3 regions of the Aquitalea aquatilis genome follow, and region 3 is predicted to be linked to each of the others. Evidence: predicted binding sites of a transcription regulator. Region 3 holds the regulator's gene; each other region holds the start of a gene.
The links. Region 3 encodes HrcA, which represses chaperone genes, less so after heat shock. Its sites were predicted from a motif close to ATTAGCACTCGNNNNNNNCGAGTGCTAAT; they were not measured.
Positions count from the first base shown of each region.

Region 1: a site for HrcA is predicted at 5,175-5,203, ahead of groES (co-chaperone GroES). Genes of this name have one in related genera too.
Region 2: a site for HrcA is predicted at 4,732-4,760, ahead of rpoH (RNA polymerase sigma factor RpoH). Genes of this name have one in related genera too.

Region 1 is NZ_CP039731.1:512,708-522,230, reverse strand. Features, by position in the region: gene FAZ30_RS02455 (MATE family efflux transporter) at 1-277, opposite strand, end outside; gene rfbC (dTDP-4-dehydrorhamnose 3,5-epimerase) at 348-908, opposite strand; gene rfbA (glucose-1-phosphate thymidylyltransferase RfbA) at 925-1,794, opposite strand; gene rfbD (dTDP-4-dehydrorhamnose reductase) at 1,811-2,704, opposite strand; gene rfbB (dTDP-glucose 4,6-dehydratase) at 2,701-3,765, opposite strand; gene FAZ30_RS02430 (MraY family glycosyltransferase) at 4,118-5,095, shown strand; gene groES (co-chaperone GroES) at 5,274-5,561, shown strand; gene groL (chaperonin GroEL) at 5,614-7,257, shown strand; gene FAZ30_RS02415 (Nif3-like dinuclear metal center hexameric protein) at 7,383-8,132, shown strand; gene petA (ubiquinol-cytochrome c reductase iron-sulfur subunit) at 8,253-8,837, shown strand; gene FAZ30_RS02405 (cytochrome b) at 8,852-9,523, shown strand, end outside.
Region 2 is NZ_CP039731.1:1,543,650-1,553,172, reverse strand. Features, by position in the region: tRNA gene FAZ30_RS07150 (tRNA-Tyr) at 1-44, opposite strand, end outside; gene FAZ30_RS07145 (YfhL family 4Fe-4S dicluster ferredoxin) at 184-435, opposite strand; gene rsmD (16S rRNA (guanine(966)-N(2))-methyltransferase RsmD) at 535-1,095, opposite strand; gene ftsY (signal recognition particle-docking protein FtsY) at 1,800-2,918, shown strand; gene ftsE (cell division ATP-binding protein FtsE) at 3,031-3,684, shown strand; gene ftsX (permease-like cell division protein FtsX) at 3,681-4,589, shown strand; gene rpoH (RNA polymerase sigma factor RpoH) at 4,791-5,654, shown strand; gene FAZ30_RS07115 (PglL family O-oligosaccharyltransferase) at 5,723-7,510, opposite strand; gene FAZ30_RS07110 (PglL family O-oligosaccharyltransferase) at 7,606-9,435, opposite strand; gene FAZ30_RS07105 (pilin) at 9,492-9,523, opposite strand, start outside.
Region 3 is NZ_CP039731.1:4,104,250-4,113,772, reverse strand. Features, by position in the region: gene alaS (alanine--tRNA ligase) at 1-1,336, opposite strand, end outside; gene recX (recombination regulator RecX) at 1,449-1,910, opposite strand; gene recA (recombinase RecA) at 1,928-2,974, opposite strand; gene hrcA (heat-inducible transcriptional repressor HrcA) at 3,135-4,151, shown strand; gene mltB (lytic murein transglycosylase B) at 4,184-5,233, shown strand; gene dnaX (DNA polymerase III subunit gamma/tau) at 5,309-7,264, shown strand; gene FAZ30_RS19080 (YbaB/EbfC family nucleoid-associated protein) at 7,266-7,604, shown strand; gene FAZ30_RS19075 (GFA family protein) at 7,689-8,090, shown strand; gene recR (recombination mediator RecR) at 8,132-8,734, shown strand; gene FAZ30_RS19065 (aminotransferase-like domain-containing protein) at 8,744-9,523, opposite strand, start outside.

The sequences.
Region 1 (9,523 bases), 770 kb from region 3:
GTGGTGTTGATGCGAGTGAGAAAAAAATCAATTTATTGTTCTTTTTGTTTTTGGCTTTTCGTTCGGAAATGGTGTTTTGTAAACTGCTGGATGTTCCAAAGTCAGATAATAATGCCCAGGGTAATAGGGCAGATAGTAATGCAAAGGTTGAGTATTGTTCAAATCCTAGGGTGCTGGTAATGTGCCGGATACAAAGTAGCTGTGTTGATGCGGTAATGATTTTTGATGCCCAGGCACTTATTGCATAGTAGATATGACTTGGAATTTTTTTTTTCATATATCTTTATTGCCTTGGCGTTTGTTATTGATTCTGTGTTGTCTGTAATTAATGCCATTGTTTTTTGTATTTATAGATTGGCTTGGTTTAATAAGGTTGAAAATGGGTAAGCGTTCTGATCTTTCTCTGATAGGAATAGTCTTTTTACTTTAAAAGTGGGCCAGATTATATTTAAAATATTGTCATTCCAGGTAATTGATTTTTCATGATTTGGCGAATAATAATTTGTTGTTTTATATTGAAATTCGGAATGTTCAGATAGTGTTAAAAATCCATGGGCAAAGCCTTCGGGAATCCACAGCTGGCGCTTGTTATCTGCCGACAGCACTACGCCTACCCATTGGCCAAAGGTGGGCGAGCTGCGGCGGATATCCACTGCAACATCGTAAACCTCGCCCAGCGTGCAGCGCACCAGCTTGCCTTGTGCAAACGGTGGCATCTGGTAGTGCAATCCGCGCAGCACGCCCTTGCTGGAGCGGCTGTGGTTGTCCTGGACAAATTCAACTTTGTGGCCAATGGCTTCTTCAAAGCGCTTCTGGTTGAAACTTTCGAAGAAAAATCCACGGTCGTCACCAAATACGGCAGGCTCAATGATTTTGACGTCCGGGATAGCGGTATCAATGATGTTCATGAAATAGGTAGCTTTCTTACTTCAGCAGCTGCAGCAAATATTGTCCGTAGGCATTCTTTTTCAGCGGCTGTGCTAGCATTTCCAGCTGAGTTGCATCAATCCAGTGCTGCACGTAGGCAATTTCCTCCAGGCAGGCCACTTTCAGGCCCTGACGGTTTTCCACTGTGGCAATGAACTGGCTGGCTTCCAGCATGGATTCGTGGGTGCCGGTGTCCAGCCAAGCGTAGCCGCGCCCCATTGTTTGCACGTCCAGTTGCCCTTGTTGCAGGTAGTGGTTGTTGACATCGGTGATCTCTAGCTCGCCGCGCGGTGAGGGGCGAATGGATTTGGCAATGTTGATGACCTGATTGTCGTAGAAGTACAGGCCGGTAACGGCGTAGTTGGATTTGGGCTGTGCCGGCTTTTCCTCGATGGAGAGGGCTTTGCCTTCGGTGTCGAATTCCACCACGCCGTAGCGTTCCGGGTCTTGCACATGGTAGGCAAACACGCTGGCACCTTGCTCTTTGGCGTTGGCTGCTTTCAGCAGTTTGCGGAAGTCATGGCCGTGGAAGATATTGTCACCCAGTACCAGTGCCGAAGGTGCGCCTGCCAGGAAGTCTTCGCCAATGATGAAGGCCTGTGCGAGGCCATCCGGACTGGGTTGTACCGCGTACTGCAGGCTGATGCCCCACTGGCTACCATCACCCAGCAACTGCTCAAAGCGCGGGGTGTCCTGCGGGGTGGAGATGATCAGGATGTCGCGAATCCCGGCCAGCATCAGTGTGCTGAGCGGGTAGTAGATCATCGGCTTGTCGTAGATGGGGAGCAGTTGTTTGCTAACTGCCAGCGTGGCGGGGTACAGGCGGGTGCCACTCCCCCCCGCCAGGATGATGCCTTTACGTTTCATCTGCATGTGTCCTGCATCAGGAATTGAAGATTTGCTGGAACACCTGTTCCACACCGGACTGCCATGTTGGCATTGTTAAGCCAAAATTTTGTTCGATTTTACTGCAATTCAGTCTGGAGTTGCTGGGGCGCTTTGCGGGCGTGGGGTAGGCTGAAGACGGAATGTCATGCAGGTTTTCCGGCTTCAGTTGCAGTGCGACACCGTAACGTTCCGCCAGTGCAAGCAGGAGTTCGGAATAACCATGCCAGCTGGTATTGCCGCTGCTGGCCAGGTGATAGGTGCCGAGCAGCTTCTTGTCCTGGCTGGCTTGCCACTGTTTGATGATATGCGCGCTGACGTCGGCAATCAACGCAGCGGGTGTGGGCGCGCCAATCTGGTCGGCCACCACATTCAGGCTGTCGCGTTCGCGCGCCAGGCGCATGATGGTTTTGAGGAAATTGTTGCCATGTGCACCGACCACCCAACTGGTGCGCAGGATGATGTGGTTTGCACCACAGGCACGGATGGCCTGTTCGCCCTGCCATTTGCTCAAACCATAGACTGACTGTGGGTTGGTCGCATCGTCTTCCTTATAGCTATCGACCTTGTTGCCATCAAATACATAGTCGGTGGAATAGTGCAGCAGCAGGACATGGTGTCGAGCAGCCCACTCTGCCATGGCTGCTGGCGCTGCGGTATTGATGCGGTGCGCCAGTTCTGCTTCACTTTCGGCCTTGTCCACCGCGGTATAGGCGGCAGGATTGACGATGATGTCTGGTTGGTAGTGATCCAGCACGCTGGCAATCTGTGCAGTATTAGCCAGATCCAGCTGCTGGCGGTTCAGGCAGATGCACTCGCCCAGCATGGCCAGAGAGCGTTGTAGCTCGAAGCCGACTTGGCCGTTGCTGCCGGTAATCAGGATGCGGCTCATGCCTTGTTCCCGTAATGTTGTTCCAGCCATTGGCGATAATTGCCGCTGGTGACATTGCCGACCCAGTCCTGATTGTCCAGATACCACTGCACGGTTTTGCGGATGCCGCTTTCAAACGTTTCCGCCGGTTTCCAGCCCAGTTCCTGTTGCAGCTTACGCGCGTCGATAGCGTAGCGACGATCATGGCCGGGACGATCCTGGACGTAGGTGATTTGCGCGGCGTAGCCACGGCCATCTGTTTTGGGCCGCAGTTCATCCAGAATGCTGCAGATGCTGTTGACTACATCCAGATTGGCTTTTTCATTCCAGCCGCCAACATTATAGGTTTCACCCAGGCGACCTTGCGCCAGCACGGTGCGGATGGCGCTGCAATGGTCTTTCACATACAGCCAGTCGCGGATTTGCTGGCCATCACCGTAAATGGGCAAGGGCTTACCGGCCAGCGCATTCAGGATGACCAGCGGAATCAGTTTTTCCGGGAAGTGATAAGGGCCGTAGTTGTTGCTGCAGTTGGTGGTGAGTACTGGCAGGCCGTAAGTGTGGTGCCAGGCGCGTACCAGGTGGTCCGATGCAGCCTTGCTGGCCGAGTAGGGGCTGTTGGGTTCGTAGCGGTTGGTTTCGCTGAAGGGGGCATCGCTATCTGACAGCGTACCGTACACCTCGTCAGTGGATACGTGCAGGAAGCGGAAAGTCGCCTTGGCTTCGCCTTCCAGTGTGTTCCAGTAAGCTCGCACTGCCTCCAGTAGGTTGAAGGTACCCACTACATTGGTCTGGATGAAGTCACCTGGGCCGTGGATGGAACGGTCGACATGGCTTTCCGCTGCGAAATTGATCACTGCACGAACTTGGTGCTGCTGTAGCAGTCGGCAGACCAGCTCTCGGTCGCCAATATCGCCCTGTACAAACAGGTGGCGCGGGTCGTTTTCCAGGCTGGACAGGGTTTGCAGATTGCCAGCGTAAGTCAGCTTGTCAATGTTGATGACTGGTTCGTCTTGCTGGCTGAGCCAGTCGAGAACAAAGTTGGCTCCGATGAAGCCGGCACCGCCAGTAACCAATATCATGTAATAATTCCAAGTAAGGTTAAGATAATTCCAAGTAAAGTTAAGTGTTTATTGCTTGGCACAGGGCCATGGTAAAGTCGCTTACAATTGGTACATGCCAACTTTGCACTGGCAAGGCCCACAGTATATGACAGAATCGTTATCTGCTCGTCGCGTAGCCTTGAGACTTTACTGCATTGAGCCGTATATTCCGCTTTTATCTCCATTCAGGCCTTGATGCCCCATGTTGCAGATTTTCTTGCTTGCGTTGCTCGTCTCATTTTTTTCGGCGTTGCTGTTGATCCGCTATGCTCACCTGCACGCTCGATTTTCCACTGATGGAGATATCACTGGTGTACAGAAATTTCATGCCATGCCGGTGCCGCGCATTGGTGGCCTGCCCATCATGCTGGGCCTGATTGCTGGCTGCGCACTGTCAGGCTATCTGAATACATCGGTATGGGTATTGCTGTTGTTGCTGTCGGCTTTCCCGGCATTTGCGGCCGGTTTCATTGAGGACCTCACCAAGAAAATCGGCCCCTTGCCACGTCTGCTGGCGACTTTTGTCGCGGCCGCGCTGGGCTATTTTCTGCTGGGTGCCGGGCTGGCCCGCTTATCCATTCCGGGTGTGGATCATTTGTTGGCTTCTTACTGGTGGCTATCCTTGCTATTGACCATGGTGGCCGTGGGCGGAGTGGCTCATGCCGTTAACATCATCGACGGCTATAACGGGCTATCGGGTATGGTGGCAGTGTTCATTTTTCTTGCCATCGCCTATGTCTGCTTCAAGGTGCAAGACATTGTGTTGATGAGCGTGTGTTTTGCCATGGTGGGAGCCATTCTGGGCTTTTTATTCTGGAATTTTCCACGTGGGTTGATTTTTGCCGGGGATGGTGGTGCTTATCTGATTGGCTTCATGATCGCTGAACTTTCTGTACTGCTGGTGGCGCGTAATCCAGCCGTGTCGCCGTGGTTTCCCTTGTTGTGTGTGATTTACCCGGTATTCGAGACGGTTTTCTCTATTTATCGACGCAAGTTTTTGCAGGGCCGGGCGGTGGGCTATCCAGATGCCTTGCACCTGCATCAAATGATATATAAGCGCATGGTGCTGTGGATGGTAGGCTCGAAAGAGGCCCGTCATCTGACCCAGCGCAACAGCATGACTTCACCGTATCTGTGGGTGCTCGCTTCTTTTTCGGTGGTGCCGGCCATGCTGTTCTGGAATCGCACCTGGTTACTGATGCTGCTGACCTTGCTGTTTGTGCTGGCCTATCTTCGTCTGTACCGCATGATCGTCCGCTTCCAGACTCCGCGCTGGATGGTGTTGCGGCGCGACGACTCCTCTCGCTGAACTTTCAGCTGATGTTAGCAGGGGGGCTGGCAAGTTTTTGCCGGTCCCCCTCTTGAAACATCCCGACCCCGTCCCTATTATTAGCACTCGTCAGGGGTGAGTGCTAAAGCCTGCCCCGCGCTGCCATCCTGGCAGTACACATTGCATTCAACAGCCACTTTGTATTTAGGAGAGATCAATGGCAATTCGTCCGCTGCACGATCGTGTTGTTATCAAGCGCCTTGAGGCTGAAGAAAAGACTGCTTCCGGCATCGTTCTGCCGGGGGCCGCCGCTGAAAAGCCCGACATGGGTGAGGTGCTGGCTGTCGGTAACGGCAAGGTTCTGGACAATGGCGAGCGCCGTCCGCTGGAGCTGAAAGTTGGCGATAAAGTGATTTTCGGCAAGTACTCCGGTCAGTCCGTCAAGGTTGACGGTGATGAAGTCCTCGTGATGCGCGAGGAAGATGTAATGGGCATCGTCGAGTAATTCCGACCCATACCGACTTCAAACGACCCTATAGAATTCTGGAGATTTGAGAATGGCTGCAAAAGACGTAAAGTTTGGTGATTCCGCTCGTGCCAAGATGGTAATTGGCGTCAATATTCTGGCTGACGCTGTCAAGGTGACTCTGGGCCCGAAAGGCCGCAACGTGGTGCTGGACCGCTCCTTTGGCGCGCCGACCATCACCAAGGACGGCGTTTCCGTTGCCAAGGAAATCGAACTGAAAGACAAGTTCGAAAACATGGGCGCACAGATGGTGAAGGAAGTGGCTTCCAAGACTTCCGACGTGGCCGGCGACGGTACCACCACTGCGACCGTACTGGCTCAGGCTATCGTGCAGGAAGGCATGAAGTACGTTGCTGCCGGCATGAACCCGATGGATCTGAAGCGTGGTATCGACAAGGCTGTGATCTCCCTGGTTGGTGAAATCGCCAAGATCGCCAAGCCGTGTGCCACCACCAAGGAAATCGCTCAGGTTGGCTCCATCTCCGCCAACTCCGATTCCGATATCGGTGAAATCATCGCTACCGCCATGGAAAAAGTGGGCAAGGAAGGCGTGATCACCGTTGAAGACGGCAAGAGCCTGAACAACGAGCTGGACGTGGTGGAAGGCATGCAGTTTGACCGCGGCTACCTGTCCCCGTACTTCATCAACAACCAGGAAAAGCAGATTGCCGCTCTGGACAATCCGTTTGTTCTGCTGTTCGACAAGAAGGTTTCCAATATACGCGACCTGCTGCCGGTACTGGAGCAAGTAGCCAAGTCCGGCCGTCCGCTGCTGATCATCGCTGAAGATGTTGAAGGCGAAGCGCTGGCTACCCTGGTGGTCAACACCATTCGTGGCATCCTGAAGGTGGTTGCAGTCAAGGCTCCGGGCTTTGGCGACCGTCGCAAGGCCATGCTGCAGGATATCGCCATCCTGACCGGCGGTACCGTGATTGCCGAAGAGCTGGGTCTGACCCTGGAAAAGGCTACTCTGGACATGCTGGGCCAAGCCAAGCGTATCGAAGTGGGCAAGGAAAACACCATCATCATCGACGGCGCTGGTCAGGCTGAGGCCATCCAGGCTCGCGTTGGTGAGATCCGTCGCCAGATCGAAGAAGCTTCTTCTGATTACGACCGCGAAAAACTGCAAGAGCGCGTGGCCAAACTGGCCGGCGGTGTTGCCGTGATCAAGGTTGGTGCCGCTACTGAAGTGGAAATGAAAGAGAAGAAGGCCCGCGTTGAAGACGCGCTGCACGCTACCCGCGCCGCTGTAGAAGAAGGCGTTGTGGCTGGTGGTGGCGTAGCTCTGCTGCGTGCCCGCTCCACTCTGGACAGCCTGAAGACCGACAACGTCGATCAGGACGCTGGTGTGAAGATCGTACTGAAGGCCATCGAAGCCCCGCTGCGTCAGATCGTCAAGAACGCTGGCGACGAGCCGTCTGTTGTGGTGAACAAGGTGCTGGAAGGCAAGGGTAACTTCGGTTACAACGCAGCTACCGGCGAATACGGCGACATGCTGGAAATGGGCGTGCTGGATCCGGCCAAGGTAACCCGCTCTGCTCTGCAACACGCTGCTTCCGTTGCTGGCCTGATGCTGACTACCGATTGCATGATCGCAGAACTGCCGGAAGACAAGCCGGCTGCTGGCGGCATGCCGGATATGGGTGGCATGGGTGGCATGGGTGGCATGATGTAAGCTGCTTCAGCCCTCGCTGAATCTAAAAACCCCGCACTTGTGCGGGGTTTTTTGTTTTTCTGTGCGAGGGTGGGAGCGACCGACTTCTCTGGCACAATAGGCAGCAGCCTATTTCGCAAGGATGCATGATGCAATTACAGCAGCTGCTTGCCAGCATGGATGAATGGCTGGAGCCATGGCGCTACCAGGACTACGCGCCCAATGGTTTACAAATCGAGGGCAGGGCAGAGGTGCGGCACATCATCACGGGTGTGACCGCCTCACAAGCACTGATTGATGTGGCGATTGCCCGCCGGGCGGATGCCATTCTGGTGCATCATGGTTATTTCTGGAAGGGCGAAGACGCCCGGCTGATTGGCATGAAGCGTGCGCGAGTGGCCAAACTGTTGCAGCATGACATCAGCCTGATTGCTTATCACTTACCGCTGGACGGGCATCTGGAGTTGGGCAATAACGCCACCCTGGCCAGACGGCTGGGTTGGCAGGCCGAGGGCCAGGCCGGTGAGCAGGGCTTGCTATGGCATGGCCGGTGGCCGGCTGCCGCGACTGCAGCGCAACTGGCTGAGGAAATTTCCGTTAGCCTGGGCCGGCAAGCGATGCTGCTGGGCCCGGCTGAGCGGCCAGTACGCCGGCTGGCCTGGTGTACCGGTGGGGCGCAGTCCTTCTTTCAAGAGGCCATCCGGCTCGGGGTTGATGCCTTTGTCACGGGCGAGGTCTCGGAGCAATGTTTCCATCTGGCCGAGGAGTATGGCGTGGCTTTCATCGCCGCCGGACATCATGTAACAGAGCGCTACGGCGTACAGGCACTGGGCGAGAAGGTTTCTCATTTACCCGGCATAACTGTTGAATTTGTCGATCTTTTCAATCCGGTTTAGACAAATCTACCCAACCGGGCTCAATTTATTTGCATAGGCGCTTCATGTCCCTACTGGTAATCAGGTAAAATCGTCTGGTTTGAAGTTTGAGCTCGGTTTCCACGTTTGAGGATGACTGTAATGAGTGAACAACAAGTCGATACGGGGCGCCGTCGGTTTCTGACGGTAGCAACCAGCGCTGTTGGGGGTGTGGCCGTTGCCGGGGTGGCAACGCCGTTTCTGATGAGTTTCTTCCCGTCTGAACGGGCAAAGGCGGCTGGTGCACCGGTTGAGGTGGATATCAGCAAGCTGGAGCCGGGCCAGAAGATCAACGTCGAGTGGCGCGGCAAACCGGTATGGCTGTTGTCCCGTACCAAGCAGCAGATTGCTGACCTGCCCAAGAACGACCCCAAGCTGGCGGACCCCAAGTCCGAAGTAGAGCAACAACCCAAGTACTGCCAGAACGAAGGCCGCTCCATCAAGCCTGAGCTGCTGGTGGCCGTGGGTATCTGTACCCATCTGGGCTGTTCGCCGACCTTCCGTCCTGATCTGGCACCTGCCGATCTTGGCCCGGAATGGCTGGGTGGCTTCTACTGCCCGTGTCATGGTTCCAAGTTCGACCTGGCTGCCCGCGTATTCAAGGGTGTTCCGGCTCCAAAGAACCTGGAAATCCCGCCGCATAAGTATCTGTCCGATACCCGCCTGCTGATTGGCGACGACAAATAAGCTTAGGGGGAAAAATGAGCAAAGGACAAAAGCTGCTGAACTGGATTGACGACCGCTTCCCGCTGTCGTCGATGCTGAAAGAGCACGTTACTGAGTACTACGCACCGAAGAACTTCAATTTCTGGTATTTCTTCGGCTCGCTGGCCATGCTGGTGCTGGTTATCCAGATCGTGACCGGTATCTTCCTCACCATGAACTACAAGCCGGATGGCACCCTCAACGGTGCTGGCATTCCGGTGGCGTTCGCTTCGGTGGAATACATCATGCGTGATGTGGCAGGTGGCTGGATCATCCGCTACATGCACTCCACCGGTGCCTCCATGTTCTTCGTGGTGGTTTACCTGCACATGTTCCGTGGCCTGATCTACGGCTCCTACAAGCAGCCGCGCGAACTGGTGTGGGTGTTTGGTTGCCTGATCTTCCTGTGCCTGATGGCTGAGGCCTTCATGGGTTATCTGCTGCCTTGGGGCCAGATGTCCTTCTGGGGTGCGCAGGTGATTGTGAACCTGTTCGGCTCCATTCCGGTCATCGGCCCGGATCTGTCGGTGTGGATTCGTGGTGACTTCGTGGTATCTGATGCCACGCTGAACCGCTTCTTCGCCCTGCACGTGATCGCTGTGCCGCTGGTCCTGCTGGCACTGGTCGTGGCTCACCTGATTGCCCTGCACGAAGTGGGTTCCAACAAC
Region 2 (9,523 bases), 1.8 Mb from region 3:
CGGATTTACAGTCCGGACCCGTTGACCGCTGGGGTAACCCCCCCTGAGAGACCCGAATAGTATAGATACCCACTTCCCTCGTCAACACCTGTGCTGCAATTTTTTTCATTATTTTTGCCAGAAAAAGAACAAAGCCCCGCAAACTGCGGGGCTCTGTCTTTTTCATCAAGCACTTAGCTTCAATCAGGCTTTGCCGGAAATGACCAGGTACTTAGCATGCAGCTCATCCTGGGTTTCCGGATGGGCCGGATCCAGCGGGATGCAATCCACCGGACAGACTTGCTGGCACTGCGGCTCGTCATAGTGGCCTACACACTGAGTGCACAGACTGGGGTCGATCTGATAGATCTCCTCACCCTGCGAGATGGCATTGTTCGGGCATTCCGGCTCACAGACGTCGCAGTTGATGCATTCGTCGGTAATCATGAGAGACATAGTAATTTCCTCAGGTATTCACAGTATTGATTCTGTCATCCGTGCAGCACGGTCGCAAGTTCGCCCCGTTATATCCTTATGCGGCGACCTGCCTACGTATTACAGCGATTCTTCAGTCGCAGGCCGGACCAGTGCGTAATGCACCATGCCGGCCTTGTCCTGCTTCAGGATCTGCCAGCCTGGCAAACTTTCCGGCCAGTGCCTGGCTTCGAAATACAATACGCCGTCAGTAGCCAGCAACGGCTGCAACAAGGGCAATGCCTGCTGCAGCAAGCTGGAGTCATACGGCGGATCGACGAAAATGATGTCAAATTGCTCTCGACAGCTTTTCAGGTACAGCAAGGCATCCATTGGGACGACGTCGATGGCATGCGCCGCGAGCAACTGGCGATTGGCCTTGAGCGATTCCGCTACCTTGCGCGACTTTTCCACCATGACCACACGTGCCGCTGCGCGCGAGGCCGCTTCGAAACCGAGGGCGCCGCTGCCGGCGAACAGGTCGAGACAGCGCTTGCCGTGCAATTCCTGACCCAGCCAGTTGAATACCGTCTCCCGCACCCGGTCCGGCGTTGGGCGCAAACCTTCGGCATCCGGAAAGGGCAGCAAGCGACGACGATACTGGCCGCCGATGATTCGGACTTTGTTTCGCTGTTGATTCATGACGCTTGGGCTAAAAACTCAAGGGCGAGAGTTTACCCGTTTCCCGTCCGGCATGCTGCATCTGACGCAGATTGGCGTTCAAAGGTGTCGCACCCGCCGTCACAGTGCGTATCCAGACAAGACCCTGGACCAACAAGCAGACAGCGCCGCGTAGCCATGCCACAGGCAAGCACAACATGCCCCATCAGCGCCATTACCAATCTGCCTGCGCCAGGCACATCCTCTATGCTCTATATAGACGTGTGGGTAGCAAAGCACACACACCCGGTTTCTGCATGCCGATTAGCCATCGCTTGATAAATAGCCCCAATGACAATGCTTGATTGATCAGCCTGATCAACAGCGCATGCCGCTTCGGCGGAACCATGCCATTACAAACCACCGTGGCACACGGTGCTTGCCACCTAGCCGGGTGACGTAGCCTGAGAACACCCAGCTTGCACACCATCTCGTCCAATCAACGTGACTGGCAAACTCACCCACTCACCTCATCCGCAGCCGCGACCTGCCTTCACCTTCAGACATGGGCGCAGCAGCATAGGCATGCTGGTTAGGCTAAATGCCCTCCTCCAATCGACAGTGCCAACGCCCTTCACCACGGCCAATCAGCCCGGCTTTGGCTTTCATCACCATCGTTTCTGCCCAGTGGCTGATTTAAGGATACAATTTAGCCATTTATCGCCTACCGTTGACTACGCAGACGCATGTTCAGTTTCTTCAAGAAAAAGCCAAAGCCGGTTGAAACCCCGGCTGCAGAACCCCTAGCCAGCCAGCCGGCAGACATCCCGGCGGCGGCTCCCGCCACCTTGCAAGCCACACCGCTTGCTACACCCGACATCCCTGAGGCGCCCGTACCCGCGCCGGAGAACCCGACTCCTCCCCCCGTCAGTGCCGCAGCAGAACCGCCGGCACGCAAGCAGAGCTGGACCGAACGCCTCAAGACTGGTCTGTCCAAAACCCGTGACAAACTGGGCAAATCGCTGGCTGGCCTGTTTGGCGGTGGCAAGATCGATGAGGAGTTGTACGAAGAGCTGGAAACCGTACTACTGACCGCCGACATGGGCATGGATGCCACGGTGCACCTGCTGCAGGATGTGCGCGAGCGCGTCAGCCTGAAGGGCCTGAAAGACGGCAGTGAGCTGAAAGGCGCACTCAAGGATTCGCTCAATGATCTGATCCACCCGCTGGAAAAGCCGCTGGATGTCAGCGGCAAGAAGCCTTTTGTCATCATGATGGCTGGGGTGAATGGTGCCGGGAAAACCACCTCGATTGGCAAGCTGGCCAAGTACTATCAGCAGCAAGGCAAGAGCGTGCTGCTGGCTGCTGGCGATACCTTCCGCGCAGCTGCGCGCGAACAGCTGATGGCCTGGGGCGAACGTAACAATGTCACCGTAATTGCCCAGCAAGGTGGCGACGCTGCTGCCGTGTGCTTTGATGCCATCCAGGCGGCTACCGCCCGTGGCATCGACATCGTACTGGCGGATACGGCGGGGCGCCTGCCGACCCAGCTGCATCTGATGGAAGAAATCAAAAAGGTAAAGCGCGTCATCCAGAAAGCGCTGCCGGATGCGCCACATGAAATCATCCTGGTGCTGGATGCCAACATCGGCCAGAACGCCATCAGCCAGGTCAAGGTATTCGATGACGCCCTGGGCCTGACCGGGCTGATTCTGACCAAGCTGGATGGCACCGCCAAGGGTGGTGTGATTGCCGCCATTGCCAAGCAGCGGCCGATTCCGCTACGGTTTGTCGGTGTGGGCGAAAGCATCGACGATCTGCGCCCGTTCAACAGCAAGGATTATGTCGACGCCCTGTTCGACTGATCGACACACTTTATAGAGACCCGCGCCGGTGATTGCTTGCCGGCGACACCTCACCCGGCAGGCCCTGGCGAATACGCTGGCCTGCAGCTCAGGATCAAGGGGAATGCAGCGCATGATTCAGTTCGACCAGGTCACCAAGCGTTATCCCGGTGGCAACGAAGCCCTGAAGAATCTTTCCTTTACCATCGACACTGGTGAAATGGCTTTTTTGGCCGGCCATTCCGGTGCCGGCAAATCTACCTTACTCAAGCTGGTGGCTGGCATCGAGCGCGCCAGCAGCGGCAGCGTGATTGTCAGCGGCCAGAATCTGTCCAAGCTGCGCAGCAGTCAGATTCCCTATGTGCGCCAGCATATCGGCATGGTATTCCAGGACCACAAGCTGCTGTTCGATCGCTCGGTCTTCGATAACGTTATGTTGCCGCTGGACATCATCGGCTTCGATCGACGTGATGCCGCACGCCGGGTGCGTGCCGCACTGGACAAGGTTGGCCTGCTGTCCAAAGAAAAATCCATGCCGATTCGCCTGTCTGGTGGCGAACAGCAACGTTTGTGCATTGCCCGCGCCGTGGTGCACCGCCCCAGCCTGCTGCTGGCAGATGAACCATCAGCCAACCTCGACCGCGCTTACGCGCTGGACATCATGGAGCTGTTCAAATCCTTCCATCAGGTTGGGGTGACCGTGGTGATTTCCGCCCATGACGAAACCCTGATGGAAGACTACGGACGTCGCATCATCCGGTTGAAAGAAGGGCAGTTCGCCGCATGAAACACTTTCTCTATCTGAACTGGCAAAGCGCCAGACAGGCGCTGGTGAAGATCCTGCGCCAACCGTTCGGCAGCCTGCTCACCTTGTTGATGCTATCCATCGCGCTGGCCCTGCCCTTGTCGCTTTATCTGACGGTAAGCAGCATCCAGGAATGGGCTGGCCGGCTCACCGCCACGCCACAGATCACCCTGTTCATGGAGCAATCAGCCGAGGAAGCCGACCTCGCCGCCGTCTCCAGCACCCTCACCAAACACCCACGCATTCAGAGTTACAGCTTCGTCGGCAAGAAGCAGGCGCTGTCCGATCTGGAAAAGCGCAACGGTCTGCCAGGACTGAGTGATGGTCTGACTGACAACCCGCTGCCAGACGCCTTTGTAGTCACCCCCAAGACGCTGGAACCCCACGAACTGGAAATGCTGCAAAAAGAACTATCCGGCCTGCCCATGGTGGAAACCGCCCAGTTCGATGCCCGCTGGGCCAAGCGCCTGTACGGCATGGTGGAGATGGGCAAACAGCTGACCTGGTTTCTCGGCGCGGCACTGGGCATTGCCCTGGTTCTGGTCACCCACAATGCGGTACGGATGCAGATTCTGGCCCGTCGCGATGAAATCGAAGTGGCCAAGCTGATTGGCGCGCCGGACAGCTTTATCCGTCGCCCCTTCATGTACCACGCCATGTGGCAGGGCCTGCTTGCCGGTCTGGCCGCATGGGGGCTGACCAGCTGGCTGGTAATGACGGCCAACCCCGCCATCCACGAATTTGCCCAGCTTTACAACGAAGCCGTGCAGTTACGCGGCCTCAGCGTTGTCGAGTTGCTTGTTGTGCTGGCCATTTCCGCCCTGCTGGCGATGCTGGGCGCCCGCCTGGCTTCCGACCATCACCTGCGGCAGATTCAACCTCGTTAACAATCATTCCCTTTCACTTCTGGCTGAATGTCGCTTATGGTGACATTCAGCCGATGTCGACCAGCAGAATATTCCCAGCGATTTTCCACTGAAAAAGCTATCAGCCCGATAGGAAAAATCATTGACGCTGGAACCTTTGCTTGCTAGCACTCTCAATATACGAGTGCTAACATAGCACTACCCAAGGAGGTAGTTACACTGATGACCACAACATTTGCCTTGCCCGTTCCGTCGTCCAGCGGCAGCCTGGAGCAATACATCCAGGCGGTGAACAGTGTTCCCATGCTGACCCCCGAACAGGAAACCGAGCTGGCCACCCGCTTCCAGCAAGACAATGATCTGGAAGCCGCTCGCCAGATGGTGCTGTCACATCTGCGCGTTGTCGTATCGATTTCGCGTGGTTATGCCGGCTACGGCCTGCAACAGGCCGACCTGATCCAGGAAGGCAATATCGGCCTGATGAAAGCGGTAAAACGCTTCGAGCCGGGCCGTGGCGTACGCCTGTTTTCCTTTGCCGTGCACTGGATCAAGGCTGAAATTCACGAATTCATCCTGCGCAACTGGCGCCTGGTGCGCATTGCCACCACCAAGCCGCAGCGCAAGCTGTTTTTCAATCTGCGCAGCATGAAGAGCAGTTTTTCTGCGCTGAGTGAAAACGAAGCCCGGCAAATCGCCGAAGACCTTGGCGTGAAGCCGGAAGAAGTGCGTGAAATGGAAACCCGCATGAGCGGGCAGGATATCGCGCTGATGGCCGACGATGGCGACGATGAAGGTTTTGCCCCCATCGACTGGCTGGCCGACGCCCATCACGAACCGACTCGTGCGCTGGAACGCAAAGCGTTCGACCATCTGCAAACCGAAGGCATCGAATACGCACTGGCATCGCTGGATGCCCGCAGCCGTCGCATTGTCGAAGCCCGCTGGCTGGCCGATGATGGCGGCGCCACCTTGCACGAGCTGGCTGCAGAGTTCGGGGTTTCTGCCGAGCGCATCCGCCAGATCGAGGCCAAGGCACTCGGCAAAATGAAAACTGCGCTGAGCGAAGGCGTCGTTATCGACAACTGATTGCCTGCTACTGCAATGAAAAAAGCCCGCGCCATTCAGCGCGGGCTTTTCAATTTTACAGCGACCGCTTATTCCCCTTCGCCACCGCGATACTTGGCTGGCAGGCGGTCAAACACCTGCTGTGCGATCTCGCGCAGCGGCTGCCACGCCGGGACTTCTTCATCAATACCGTCCAGATAATCCTTGGCATAAGTCGGGAATGAGGCCAGTGCCGTGCTCACCGTCGCCTTGGCTTCCGCCTCGCGTCCGGCCAGCGCCAGCATTTGTGCCTTTTTCATCATCACATCCGGGTAAGGGCGGAAAGCTGTCAGCCGCTCCTCCCACTGCAACTTGCGCGTCAGATTGTTCTTGTCGGCAACCAGATAGTCATCCAGCGTGCTCAGTGCATGGTAGGCAAACAGCGGGTGCTGCTCCATGATCTCGGCCAACCGCTGCTGTCGCTTGGCATCACGCGCCGGGTTATCCGTCTGGGTATAGAGCCCAACCAGCTCGTTATAGGTAGACCAGGTCACCACCGACATATAGCCGATGAACAGCATGCCCAGCATCCAGCACGCCCGCAGCATCCAGCCCGCGCGACCGGTACGCGCAGGAGACATCGAGGCAAACACCACCAGCATCGCCAGGAAATACAGATACCAGAGTGGGTACTCCAGCATGGAGTGAATCAGGGTGACCGCCATGCAGCCCAAGGCCAGCATCCCCTCAGCCTCGGCCTGCTCGCTGAAGAAAGGCCAGATCACCCAGGCAAAGCCACCCACCACCAGCAAGGTGATCGGCAGTCCCATTTCCACCAGCAATTGCAGAATCAGATTATGGCAATTGGTAAACAAACCGCTATTGAAACCGGCAGAAGCAAATTGCGGCAAAGGCTGCAAGCGCACACTTTCCGCTGCATATTGCGACCAGCCCACCCCCCACAGCGGGTGCGACTTGAAACTCAACCAGGCCTTGCCCATTTCCGCCAGCCGGCGCGAGCCCATATCATCGCCGTTGGCTGCCAGCCGCTCCACCCCCGAAGCGTTGCTCACCGTGGCATGTGTCAGCAAAGAGAGCAGATGATTCACCAGCGGCAAGGCAAACTGCGCCGCAAACACCACCACACAAGACAGCAGCATCGCCCACATCAAGCGGCGCGATACCGCAGACTGCATCCGCCAGTGCCACAAGCCACCCAGCAAGGTCAAGGCCAGCAGATACAGCAAGGTAGTACGCGATGCGGCATAGGCCAGCATCAGCCCCAGCCACAGCACCAGCAGCACCAACCAGCCACGCGCCAGGCGATCCACCGCAAACAGATACACTCCACTGACCACCGACCACATCAGGTAATGCGCATACTGGTTGCGCTGCCCGATATGGCCAAAGATATTGGTCGTCGGGTGGGCGCTGTCATAAAACAAGCCCAGGCTATTGGCCAAGCCCGTCAGTTGCGCCAGACCGATCAGCGACTGCACCAGCCCGCCGACAATGATGGCGCGCGCCAGCCACACCGCAAACTCGCGACTGCCAAAGGTCTGCTGCAGGCTATAAGACAAACCAGCCAGCAAAGCCACCACCAGCCAGGCCAGCGCGGTGGCATAAGTCATACCGGGAAACAGCGCATGGACCAGCTGCGGCTGCAGCGCCCACACGATGGCCAGCCACAGACACCACCAGCTGGCACGCGGCACCCGCTCGAACAGCATGCCGCTGGGCAACAGATAAACCGCTGCGGCCAGCATCAGCCACACCACATTCATCTCGCCAAACCACTGCGGCAATGGCACGAAATGGATACGGGAGGCAAAAGGCATGATGGCGATCAGGCAAAACGCCAGCAAGGCCAGACGGCGGGAAAAAGTTGGAAAAGACATGATGGAGTCTGGGGCTAAAAGCAAAGCATGGAGGATACCGCATGTAGCGCGGTGAAGACACCGCCAGCCAGAAGACTGGCAGTGTCGTTAACTACCTAGAACAAGGGCTTGCGGGTGGCCGGGGAGGCAACTGTCATGACTGCCGCGATACGGCCAGGATCGGTCTGAACACCATGATCGACATATGCCTTGGCCGCCTTGGAGGTAATCAGCTGCAATGGCTTCAGTTCATCTTTCTTCATCACGGCCAAACGGTAATCAAAATTGGGCGCATAATCTGGATAGTTGGCGATTGCCAGCTTTATCGTATGCTCGGCTTTGGCCATCTGCTTATCCAGTGCATACAAGACTGCCAATTTCAGTAGCACTTCAGGGTAGGGTCGGTATGCTGCCAATCGGGAAAAGTGCTGCAGCTTCAGATCCAGCTGCTCACGCGAGGGAATCAAATAATTGGCCAATACCATATCTGCATCATTAGTCCACAACGGATTTTTGCCAACATCAAACAAGGCTCCCATCCGCCGCACATTCTCTTGTGCATTTGGTGCTGGCAAGTCATAGGCGACCATTGTTTTAAAGGCTGCAATACCAGTCCCAAGATAAAGCAATGTCATTATCGCGACAACCAAACCCGCCACCCTGACAAATGATGGCCGCATCGAAATTGTTACTCTTGGCGCTGGCGCTAGCAAAAGAACAATCAAAAACATACTCAAAAATGGCAGATACCATAGCGGGTATTCAAACATGCTGTGCGCCAGGATCACGCCACCAATACCCAGCAACAGCAAGTTTTCCGCCGACTGCTGTCCTTTTCTAAAAAAACTGCCCAGTGCGTAGCCAAGTGTGGCAAATACAATCAGTACACCAACAATGCCGGTTTCAGCCAACAGCTGGAAAAACAGGTTATGGCAATGAACAAACAGCCAGCTCTCAGGATATTTCGGTAGACCACCAGTCAGCTCCATCTCCACCGACTGAGCGGGGAAACCTCCCCAACCAACGCCAAACCAGGGATGTTGCAGAAAAATTTCCCATGCTTTAGTCCACTCAATACGGCGACGAATACCAAAACCAGCAGAAAAGAAACGGTCTGCACCACTAACAACATGGATGGGAATACCGAGCCAGGCCAACAGTGCTGCAATCTGCTTACTAAATAATTGCGTCAATACTATCAAGACAACTGCGATCATCACAGCCCGGATCATTCGGCGGACTGTTTCAGCCTTATTCTGCCTTGACCAATACCATCCCAGCCCGGCAAAAATCAGCACATAAGCCCACACCAGACGTGCACCTGCACATGCTGACAGCCAAGCCAGAAGAAAAACGCTCCCGATGAAGAAAGACATACGCAATCGTCTTTTAGCATAAAGATAGCAGGCAGCCAGGATTCCCCAGCTTAAAAATTGGGCATACTGATTACGCTGCCCAATATTACCCATGATATTTGAATTTACCTCAGACTGATCAAATACCACATAGCCTTGAAATAAAGGAGCAAGACTCAACACCTGCAACAAGCCCAACACCACTTGCAGCATGGAAAAAATAAAAATGACTGTCGCCAGAATCAGCAAAAAATCTTCGCTGTTATTTTTATTGAAATGAATGGAGAACTGCAAACTCCAAAGAACAAGAAAGCCCAGTATTGCAATCAAGATTGTGAAATTCGCCAAATTATGACCAGTCATAGCCAGATAAATGGCAAAACACAAAAATGGTAGCAATACTGCAGAGATATTTAGTGAGGAATTATTCCGTGCTGGTAGGATAAATAGCATGGAAGTCGCCAAGAAAAACAAGCACGATGCATCCGACACCCAATCAGGCAGAGGCGCATAGCGCAGCCAGCTCAAAAAAGGCATGGTTACTGCCGCAGCAATTAATAAGCTGCCCATGGTTATCTTTTTAATCATCATAAAAAAAGGTGCTCTTTGCAGAGCACCTTCCCTAATTAATTACTCAATGATCAAAATCAGTTACCGTTGCGGCAGTTGGAAGGTACCC
Region 3 (9,523 bases):
CATTGCCGGCCATCTTGAAGGACGAGGCAGCACGGGCGCGTTCGCGCTGGGCTTCCATCGCCTTGTCAAAACCGGCCTGATCCACTTCCACTTCGCGTTCGCGGCAGATGTCGGCGGTCAGGTCCAGCGGGAAGCCGAAGGTGTCGTACAGTTTGAAGGCGGTTTCGCCGTCCAGTACCTTGCTGTTGGCGGCCAGTGCGGTTTCCAGCAGTGCCATGCCCTTGTCCAGGGTTTCGGCAAAGCGCAGTTCTTCCTGGCGCAGGCTGTCTTCGATCTCGGCCTGTTTCTGACGCAGTTCCGGATAGGCATCGCCCATTTCAGCGGCCAGATCAGCCACCAGCTTATGGAAGAACAGACCCTTCTGGCCCAGCTTGTAACCGTGGCGGATGGCGCGGCGGATAATGCGACGTAGCACATAGCCACGGCCGTCGTTGGACGGAATCACGCCATCGGCAATCAGGAAGGAACAGGCGCGGATGTGGTCGGCAATCACCTTGAGCGAGGGGATGTCCATGCTGAAGGGCACGCCGGTTTCACGGGCAGCGGCTTTCAGCAGGTTCTGGAACAGGTCGATCTCGTAGTTGGCATGTACGTGTTGCAGTACGGCCGAGATACGCTCCAGGCCCATGCCGGTATCCACCGACGGCTTGGGCAGCGGGTTCATCGCGCCGGTTTCGTCGCGGTTGAACTGCATGAACACGTTGTTCCAGATTTCGATGAAGCGGTCGCCGTCTTCTTCCGGGCTTCCCGGAGGGCCGCCCCAGATGTGCTCGCCGTGATCGTAGAAAATTTCGGTACACGGGCCGCAGGGGCCGGTGTCGCCCATCTGCCAGAAGTTGTCCGAGGCGTAGGGCGCGCCCTTGTTGTCGCCGATGCGGACAATCTTGTCGGCCGGTACGCCGATTTCCTTGTTCCAGATATCAAAGGCTTCGTCGTCGGTGGCGTATACCGTCACCATCAGCTTGTCCTTGGGCAGCGCCAGCCATTGCTCGCCGGTGAGGAATTCCCAGGCGAAGTGGATGGCATCACGCTTGAAGTAGTCGCCGAAGCTGAAGTTGCCCAGCATTTCGAAGAAAGTATGGTGGCGCGCGGTGTAGCCGACGTTTTCCAGGTCGTTGTGCTTGCCGCCGGCGCGTACGCATTTCTGGCTGGTGGTGGCGCGGCTGTAAGGGCGCTTGTCAAAGCCGAGGAACACGTCCTTGAACTGGTTCATGCCGGCATTGGTAAACAGCAGGGTGGGATCTTCCCACGGTACCAGCGAACTGGAAGCTACTACCTGGTGGCCTTTGGAGGCGAAGAAATCCAGGAATTTCTGGCGAATTTCTGAGGTTTTCATGTCGTTTTCGTCGAGATTGAATTCGTTGGCATCGGCGTGGGGGCTGATGCTGAGCATGCTGGATTGTGTCAAGCCACAACAAGGCTGGCAAGGGCTTCGGCTCCGGCCGCGCTCAGTCTGCGCTGTCCGGCGGGAAATCTTCATCCATGGGGCTGCCTGCCATCACCTTGCGGATGATGTCCATGCCAAAGCCGCGCGCGGCCAGAAAGCGCATCTGGCGGGCTCTTTCCTGCGGGGTGTCGGCTACGCTGCCGAATTTTCTTTCCCACTGGCTGCGGGCCAGGCTCAGGTCGTCGCGATCTTCCAGTACCTGGGCGATGTCTTCCTTGCCCACACCACGTTGGCGCATTTCCTGTTGCAGGCGGCGGCTACCGTATTTCTGGCCCTTGATATCGGCAAACTGCTGGGCAAAACGGCTATCGGACTGCCAGTTACGCTCGGCCAGTTCGTCCAGCAGGGTGGCCAGTTGCTCTGGGCTTTCGGCAAACGGCGCGAGCCGCCGCTCCAGTTCCCGCCGGGTGTATTCCCGGCGGGACAGGAGATCGACGGCTCGCGCCTTCAGGCTTTTTTCCATCGACAAGCCGGTGCGTTTCACACGTCCAGCGTATCGTCGGCCAGCTCTTCGTCGTTCTCGGTAATTTCTACCTTGATGCCGACGGCGTCACGGATCTTGGCTTCGATTTCCTGGGCAATGGCCGGATTGGATTTCAGCCATTCGCGGGTATTGTCCTTGCCCTGGCCGATTTTCTGGCCGTTATAGGCATACCAGGCACCGGACTTGTCAACAAAGCCATGCTTGACGCCCAGCTCGATGATTTCGCCTTCGCGGCTGATGCCTTCGCCGTACAGGATGTCGAAATCAGCCTGGCGGAACGGCGGCGATACCTTGTTTTTCACGACCTTGACGCGGGTCTCGTTACCGATGACTTCGTCACCCTTCTTGATGCCGCCAACGCGACGGATGTCCAGGCGCACCGAGGCGTAGAACTTCAGCGCGTTACCACCGGTGGTGGTTTCCGGGTTGCCGAACATCACGCCGATCTTCATGCGGATCTGGTTGATGAAGATCACCAGGGTGTTGGTGCGCTTGATGTTGGCGGTCAGCTTGCGCAGGGCCTGGCTCATCAGGCGGGCTTGCAGGCCAACGTGGCTGTCGCCCATTTCGCCTTCGATTTCCGCCTTGGGGACCAGGGCAGCCACCGAGTCGATCACGATCACGTCCACGCCGCTGGAACGGACCAGCATGTCGCAGATTTCCAGTGCCTGCTCGCCGGTATCCGGCTGGGAAATCAGCAGGTCTTCCACCTTTACCCCCAGCTTCTGGGCGTAGATCGGGTCCAGTGCGTTTTCGGCATCGATATAGGCGCAGGTGCCGCCCAGCTTCTGTGCTTCGGCCACGGCCTGCAGACACAGCGTGGTTTTACCGGAAGATTCCGGGCCGTAGATTTCCACGACACGGCCACGCGGCAGACCGCCGATACCCAGCGCCAGGTCCAGGCCCAGCGAGCCGGTGGAAACCACCTGCAGGTTTTCATTGATCTGGTTGTCGCTCATCCGCATGATCGACCCCTTGCCGAACTGCTTTTCGATCTGGGCAAGGGCAGCCGCCAATGCGCGGCTCTTGTCTTCTGACGCCATGCTGTCTCCAATTGCGTGTAGTGGGACCAATAGATGGGGGATTATCGCACAAAGCCAAGAGCCGACAAATGCGAATGGCAGCTTGAAATGACGCCAACACGCGCAACATGGTATTGATGGAGAGGCTGGCCGGAATCGCCCGGTCAGGTAAAATGAGAGCATGATGAACGAGCGCGCACAACGTCTGCTGAAAACGCTGATCGAACGCTATATCGCCGATGGTCAGCCGGTGGGATCGAAAACCCTGTCCATGCTGTCTGGCATGGAGCTGTCGTCCGCGTCCATCCGCAACATTCTGGCCGATCTGGAAGGCATGGGGCTGATTGCCTCGCCGCACACTTCGGCCGGACGCATTCCCACGGCCAAGGGCTATCGCCTGTTTGTCGATCACCTGCTCACCATCCAGCCGCTGGAAGAACTGGCGATGCGCGAGCTGCAAAGCAGCCTGCAGCCGGACAGTCCGCAGCGCATTGCCCAGGCGGCGTCCACCCTGCTGTCCGACCTCACTCATTTTGCCGGGGTGGTGGTGACGCCGCAGCGTTCCGACGTGGCCTTCCGCCAGATCGAATTCCTGCGGCTGTCCGAGCGGCGCATCCTGATGATTCTGGTGACGCTGGATGGCGATGTGCAGAACCACTTGCTGTCCACCGAGCGCGATTACAGCCCCAGCGAGCTGATCGAAGCCGGCAATTTCATCAGCCAGCATTACGCCGGCCAGGGCCTGAGCGCCATTGCCAGCCTGGTGGCTACCGAACTGCGCGAACTGCAGGGCAATATCACCGAGCTGATGTCGGCCGCAGTACGTTTTGGCCAGAGTTCGCTGGGCAGCCCCAGTGATGCGGTGGTGATTGCCGGCGGCATGAATCTGCTGAATGTGCGCGACCTGTCGGAAGACCTGTCGCGCTTGCGTGAGCTGTTTGCCACTTTCGAGCGCAAGACCGAACTGTTGAAACTGCTCAACCAGGGCCAGGAAGCCCAGGGTGTGAACATTTTCATCGGCGAAGAGTCTGGTGTGATGACGCTGGACGAGTGTTCGGTGGTGACTGCGCCTTATCGCATCAACGGCCTGGTGGTCGGTACACTGGGTGTGGTCGGCCCCACCCGCATGGCCTATGAGCGGGTGATTCCCATCGTGGACATCACCGCCAGACTGGTCTCCAGCGCGCTCTCCTACTAAGCCGCCACGACGGCACCAAACGGAACCCCCTGATGAAACGATTGTTGATGGCTGCCGCCCTTGCCGGCGGCGTGATGTCTTCCCTGGCGCAAGCCGATGCAGCTTTTCTGGCCCGCCCCGATGTACAGCGCTATATCGACGAGCAGGTCGCCAGTGGCGTGTTCAATCGCCCGGAGCTGGAGGCGGTGTTTGCCAATGTGGAAATCAAGCCCAATATCATCGCCATTCTCGACAAGCCTTCCACTTCGCGGCCGTGGTATCAGTTCCGCTCCAGCTTTTATAACGAGCGCCTGCTGAAGAGCGGCGTGGCCTTCTGGCAGCAGCATGCCGCCGCCTTGCAGCGTGCCGAGCAGGTATACGGCGTGCCGCCGGAAATGGTGGTGGCCATTCTGGGCATCGAAACCAATTATGGTCGCAATACCGGTAGCTTCCGTCTGGCGGATGCGTTGTCCACCATCGCCTTCAACTACCCGCGCCGCGCCGAGTATTTCCGTGGCGAGCTGACCGAATTCCTCAAGCTGGCCAAGGAAGAGCGCATCGACCCGCTGTCGCTGAAAGGCTCTTACGCCGGGGCCATGGGCCTGCCGCAATTCATGCCGTCCAGCTTCCGCAAATGGGCGGTGGATTTTGATGGCAGCGGCCATCGCGATATCTGGAACAACGTCGACGATGCCATTGGCAGCGTGGCGCATTACTTCCAGCTGCAAGGCTGGCGTCATGGCGACGACGTGATCGTGCCGGCAGCCGTGCAACCCGGCGTGGATGTCAGTGTGCTGGTGGCCGACAAATTCAATCTGCACCTGACGGTGGGCGAACTCAAGGCACGTGGCGTGTTGCCGCAGGCCCAGGTGGCCGACCAGGTGCCCGCCGTGCTGGTGCCGCTGGAAACCGCGCCGGGTGTTACCGAGTACTGGCTGGGGCTGAACAATTTCTACGTCATCACCCGCTATAACAAGAGCACCTTGTATGCCAAGGTGGCACAGGAACTGGCCGCCGAACTGCGCCTGCGTTATCTGAATGCCCAGGCGCTGCAGGCGGCCCAGCCGGCCGCCACGGCAGCCGAGCCGACCCCGGCCCAGTAAGGCCGGGCCAGCCGGCAGGCGGCTCCAGCCAAAAGGAGTCGCCTTGCCGGCCAATTGCCATTAAAATCCGCCCCCATGAGCTATCAAGTCCTTGCCCGCAAGTGGCGCCCCAAACGCTTTGCCGATCTGGTCGGTCAGGAGCATGTGGTGCGCGCCCTCTCCAATGCCCTGAATGAAGAGCGGCTGCACCACGCCTATCTGCTGACCGGCACGCGCGGGGTGGGCAAGACCACCATCGCACGCATTCTGGCCAAGAGCCTCAACTGCGAAACCGGCACCACCGCCGAGCCTTGCGGCGAGTGTTCCGCCTGCCGCCAGATCGACGCCGGCCGCTTTGTCGACTTGCTGGAAATCGATGCCGCCTCCAATACCGGCATCGACAATATCCGCGAAGTGCTGGAAAACGCCCAGTACGCGCCCACTTCTGGCCGCTTCAAGGTCTACATCATCGACGAAGTGCACATGCTGTCGAAGAGTGCCTTCAACGCCATGCTGAAGACGCTGGAAGAGCCGCCGGCCCACGTCAAGTTCATCCTGGCTACCACCGATCCGCAAAAAGTGCCGGTCACGGTATTGTCGCGTTGCCTGCAGTTCTCGCTGCGCAATATGACGCCACAGCAGGTGGCAGGCCATCTGGCGCATGTGCTGGAAGTGGAGCAGCAAAGCTTCGAACCAGCCGCGCTGGCCTTGCTCGGCCGTGCCGCCGCCGGCTCGATGCGCGATGCACTGTCGCTGCTGGACCAGGCCATTGCCTATGGCATGGGCGAGGTGAAGGAAGAGGGCGTGCGCGCCATGCTGGGCGCGGTGGATCGCCGCTACCTGTTTGTCTTGCTGGATGCGCTGGCGGCAGGTGATGGCCCGCGTCTGATGGCCGAGGCCGAACAGCTGGCACAGCGCGGTATCGGTTTTGACAGCGTATTGGCCGAAATGGCCGTCTTGCTGCAGCAACTGGCCATGGCGCAGACCGTGCCCACCGCCATTGCCGATGACGAGCCAGAGCGCGAAGCGCTGTTTGCACTGGCCAGCCTGATCGCACCGCAAGATGTGCAGCTTTACTATCAGATCGCCATTCATGGCCGCAAGGATCTGGCACTGGCACCAGATGAGCACGCGGGCTTCAATATGACCCTGCTGCGCATGCTGGCCTTCCATCCGGCCCATGCCCAGCCCGACAGCGTGGCCGCGCCGCGCAGTAACGCTGCAGCGGCTGTCACCCGGCCGGCACCGGCAGCGATGCCGGCCCAGTCCGATGCCGGGGCTGACGGTTCGGCTGCTGCCCGCGCCTTGCTGGCTGGTCTGGGTAATCGCAAGCCAGCCAGCCGACCGGCTGCGCAAGAGCCTGCCGCGGCGGCTGACGCCGAACCCGAACCTGCCCCCGCACCGCTAGCCGCGCCGGCGCCACTGCCGTCTGTCGTTCCTGTTGCGCCAGTTGTGCCCGCCGAGCCAGTTGTGACTGCGCCAGCCCCGGCAGCCATTGCACAGCCCGCCCAGCTTGCCGTCGCAGAAGACGACGAGCGCGACGACGAGGATGAGGTCGAGCCTGACAACACCGCACCGTGGGACGAGGCCGAGGCGGAAGAGGCCATGCCGGCCTACGCCATGGCCGAAGAGGCGGTCACGGTGGATACAGCGCCTTATCAGTTTGATGGCGACTGGGGCGCGCTGGTCACCCTGCTGGGCACCCGCCTGGGCGCTTCGCGCATGCTGGCGCACAACGCCGTGCTCAAGGGCTGGAGCCAGTCGCGGCTGGAGCTGGCGGTGCCGGACAGCTTCCGCCACATGGCCACCCGCGATTATCAGGAAAAACTCAAGGCTGCGCTGGCCGAGCAGTTCGGTCAGCCGGTAGAGCTGGTGGTGACGATAGAGGAACTGGGGCTGGAAACACCGGCCATGCAGGGCGCTCGCCACCGCCAGGAACAATTGGCCCAGGCCCGGATTTGCCTGGAAAACGATCCGGTGATTCAGCAACTGGTGCGCGATATGGGCGCTACGCTGATCGCTGAAACGATTCAACCTGTTCAGGAGTTGTGAAATGTTCGGTAAAAACGGTATCGCTGGTCTGATGAAGCAAGCCCAGCAAATGCAGGAAAACATGAAGAAGGCCCAGGAAGAGCTGGCCACGGTGGAAGTGGAAGGCCAATCCGGTGCCGGCCTGGTGAAAATCGTCATGACCTGCGGCCACGATGTAAAGCGCGTGTCCATCGACGACAGCCTGCTGGACGATGCCAAGGAAGACAAGGAAATGCTGGAAGACCTGATCGCCGCCGCCGTGAACGACGCCGTGCGCAAGGTAGAAGCCACTTCCCAGGAAAAGATGTCCGGTTTCACCAATGGCCTGAATCTGCCGGCCGGTATGAAACTGCCCTTCTAATCCTGCCTGCACGGCCAGCTGCGTTGCGGCCCGGTCGTGACGCATGGTGGGGCTTGATGGCCCCGCAGACACCAGAGAGCCGCTATGGAGCAGGTATCGCACGGTCATTGCCTGTGTGGCGCGGTACGGTATCAGTGCCAGGGCCGGCCTCTTGGTGTGTCTTACTGCTATTGCAAGACCTGTCAGCTGGCCGCCGGTGCACCGGTTTATCTGGGGGCGCTGTTTGCCCGCCACGCCGTCAGCTGGCAAGGTGCGACCACGGCCTATCGCTCGTCACCACTGGGGTTGCGGCATTTCTGCCCGGTCTGTGGCAGCACCCTGTTTTATGAATGTACCGATGGCAGCCAGCGGCTGGAAATTACCGTCGCCACGCTGGAGCAGCCGGAGCAGCGGCCACCCGATTGCCATGAGTGGACGGACAGCGCCATTCCCTGGTTTCACCTCGACGATGCCTTGCCGCGTTATGCGCAGGGCGGGCCGGACTGAAGCCGGTTTACCTTCCCTTATCTTTTCCTGCCTGTTTGCCGATGAAAAACCCACCCGCGCTTGACCAGTTGATTGCCGCCTTCAAGGTATTACCCGGTGTCGGCCCCAAAACCGCCCAGCGCATGGCCTTCCATTTGCTGCAACGGGACAAGACCGGTGCCGACAAGCTGGCGCGGGCGCTGGACCGGGCCTTGACCAAGCTGACCCATTGCGAACGCTGCAATACCTTCAGTGAAACCCCGCTGTGCAGTATTTGCGCCGACCCGGAACGCCGGCCGGATCAACTATGCGTGGTGGAAATGCCGGCTGATCTGATGACGCTGGAGCAGGCCAAATGCTATCAGGGCCTGTATTTCGTGCTGATGGGCCGTATATCGCCGCTGGACAATATCGGCCCCAAGGATGTCAATCTGGACAAGTTGATGGTGCGGGCGCTGGATGACGTAGTGGAGGAGGTGGTGATTGCCACCAACTTTACTGCCGAGGGCGAAGTCACCGCCCACATGATTGCCGAGCTGCTGAAAGAGCGCGGCCCCAAGGTGTCACGCATCGCCCGTGGCATGCCGGTGGGCGGCGAGCTGGAATATGTCGACCTGAGCACGCTGGCGCAGGCGGTGTACGAACGCAAACCGGTGGCCGAGTAGCCGACCGGTTCAACTGGCCTGACGCAGCAGCTCGCCCAGCAGCGCGATGCCCTCGCGCTGGTGCAGCGGATCGAAAAAGCTGAAGTTCAGCCGCAATGCATTGGCCGGCCCGTGTTGCGGATAGAACAGCGTCGATGGCGCGTAGTGAATGCCTTGCTCGATGGCCATGGGCAAGAGCGCCGCACAATCCAGCCCCTCGGGCAGGATCACCCACTGAAAATAACCGCCTTCCGGCTGCAATAGCCGGCTGCCTGGCGGAAAACTCTCCCTGATCTGTTCCTGCATGGCATCGCGCCGGCTGCGCAAGCTGGCCCGCAGCCGTGTCAGCATGTCGCCGTGCTGGCCGGAAGCCAGCAGCCGCGCCAGTGCCATCTGGCTGGGCAGCGGCGTGCCGAGCGAGCTGCACAGTTTCAGCCCGCGCACGGTATTGCTCAGCCGCCCGGCAGCGATCCAGCCTACCCGGTAGCCGGGAGCCAGCGATTTGCTGAAGGACGAGCAGTGCAGCACCGTGCCGTGGCGGTCGTAAGCCTTTAACGGCGGTACGCCCTGCGCGCCGAAATACAGCTCGCGGTAGGTGTCGTCCTCGATGATGCAGACGCGGTGGCGCTCGGCCAGTGCCACCAGTGCGCGCTTTTGTGCTTCCGGCAGCAACAGACCAGTCGGGTGCTGGAAATTGGCCATCAGCACGATGCCGGCTGGGCGTTCTTCTTGCAGCAGGGCCTCCAGTGCGTCCAGATCCAGGCTGCCCTGCTCGGACAGCGCCAGTGGCAGCATGCTGATGCCCAGATG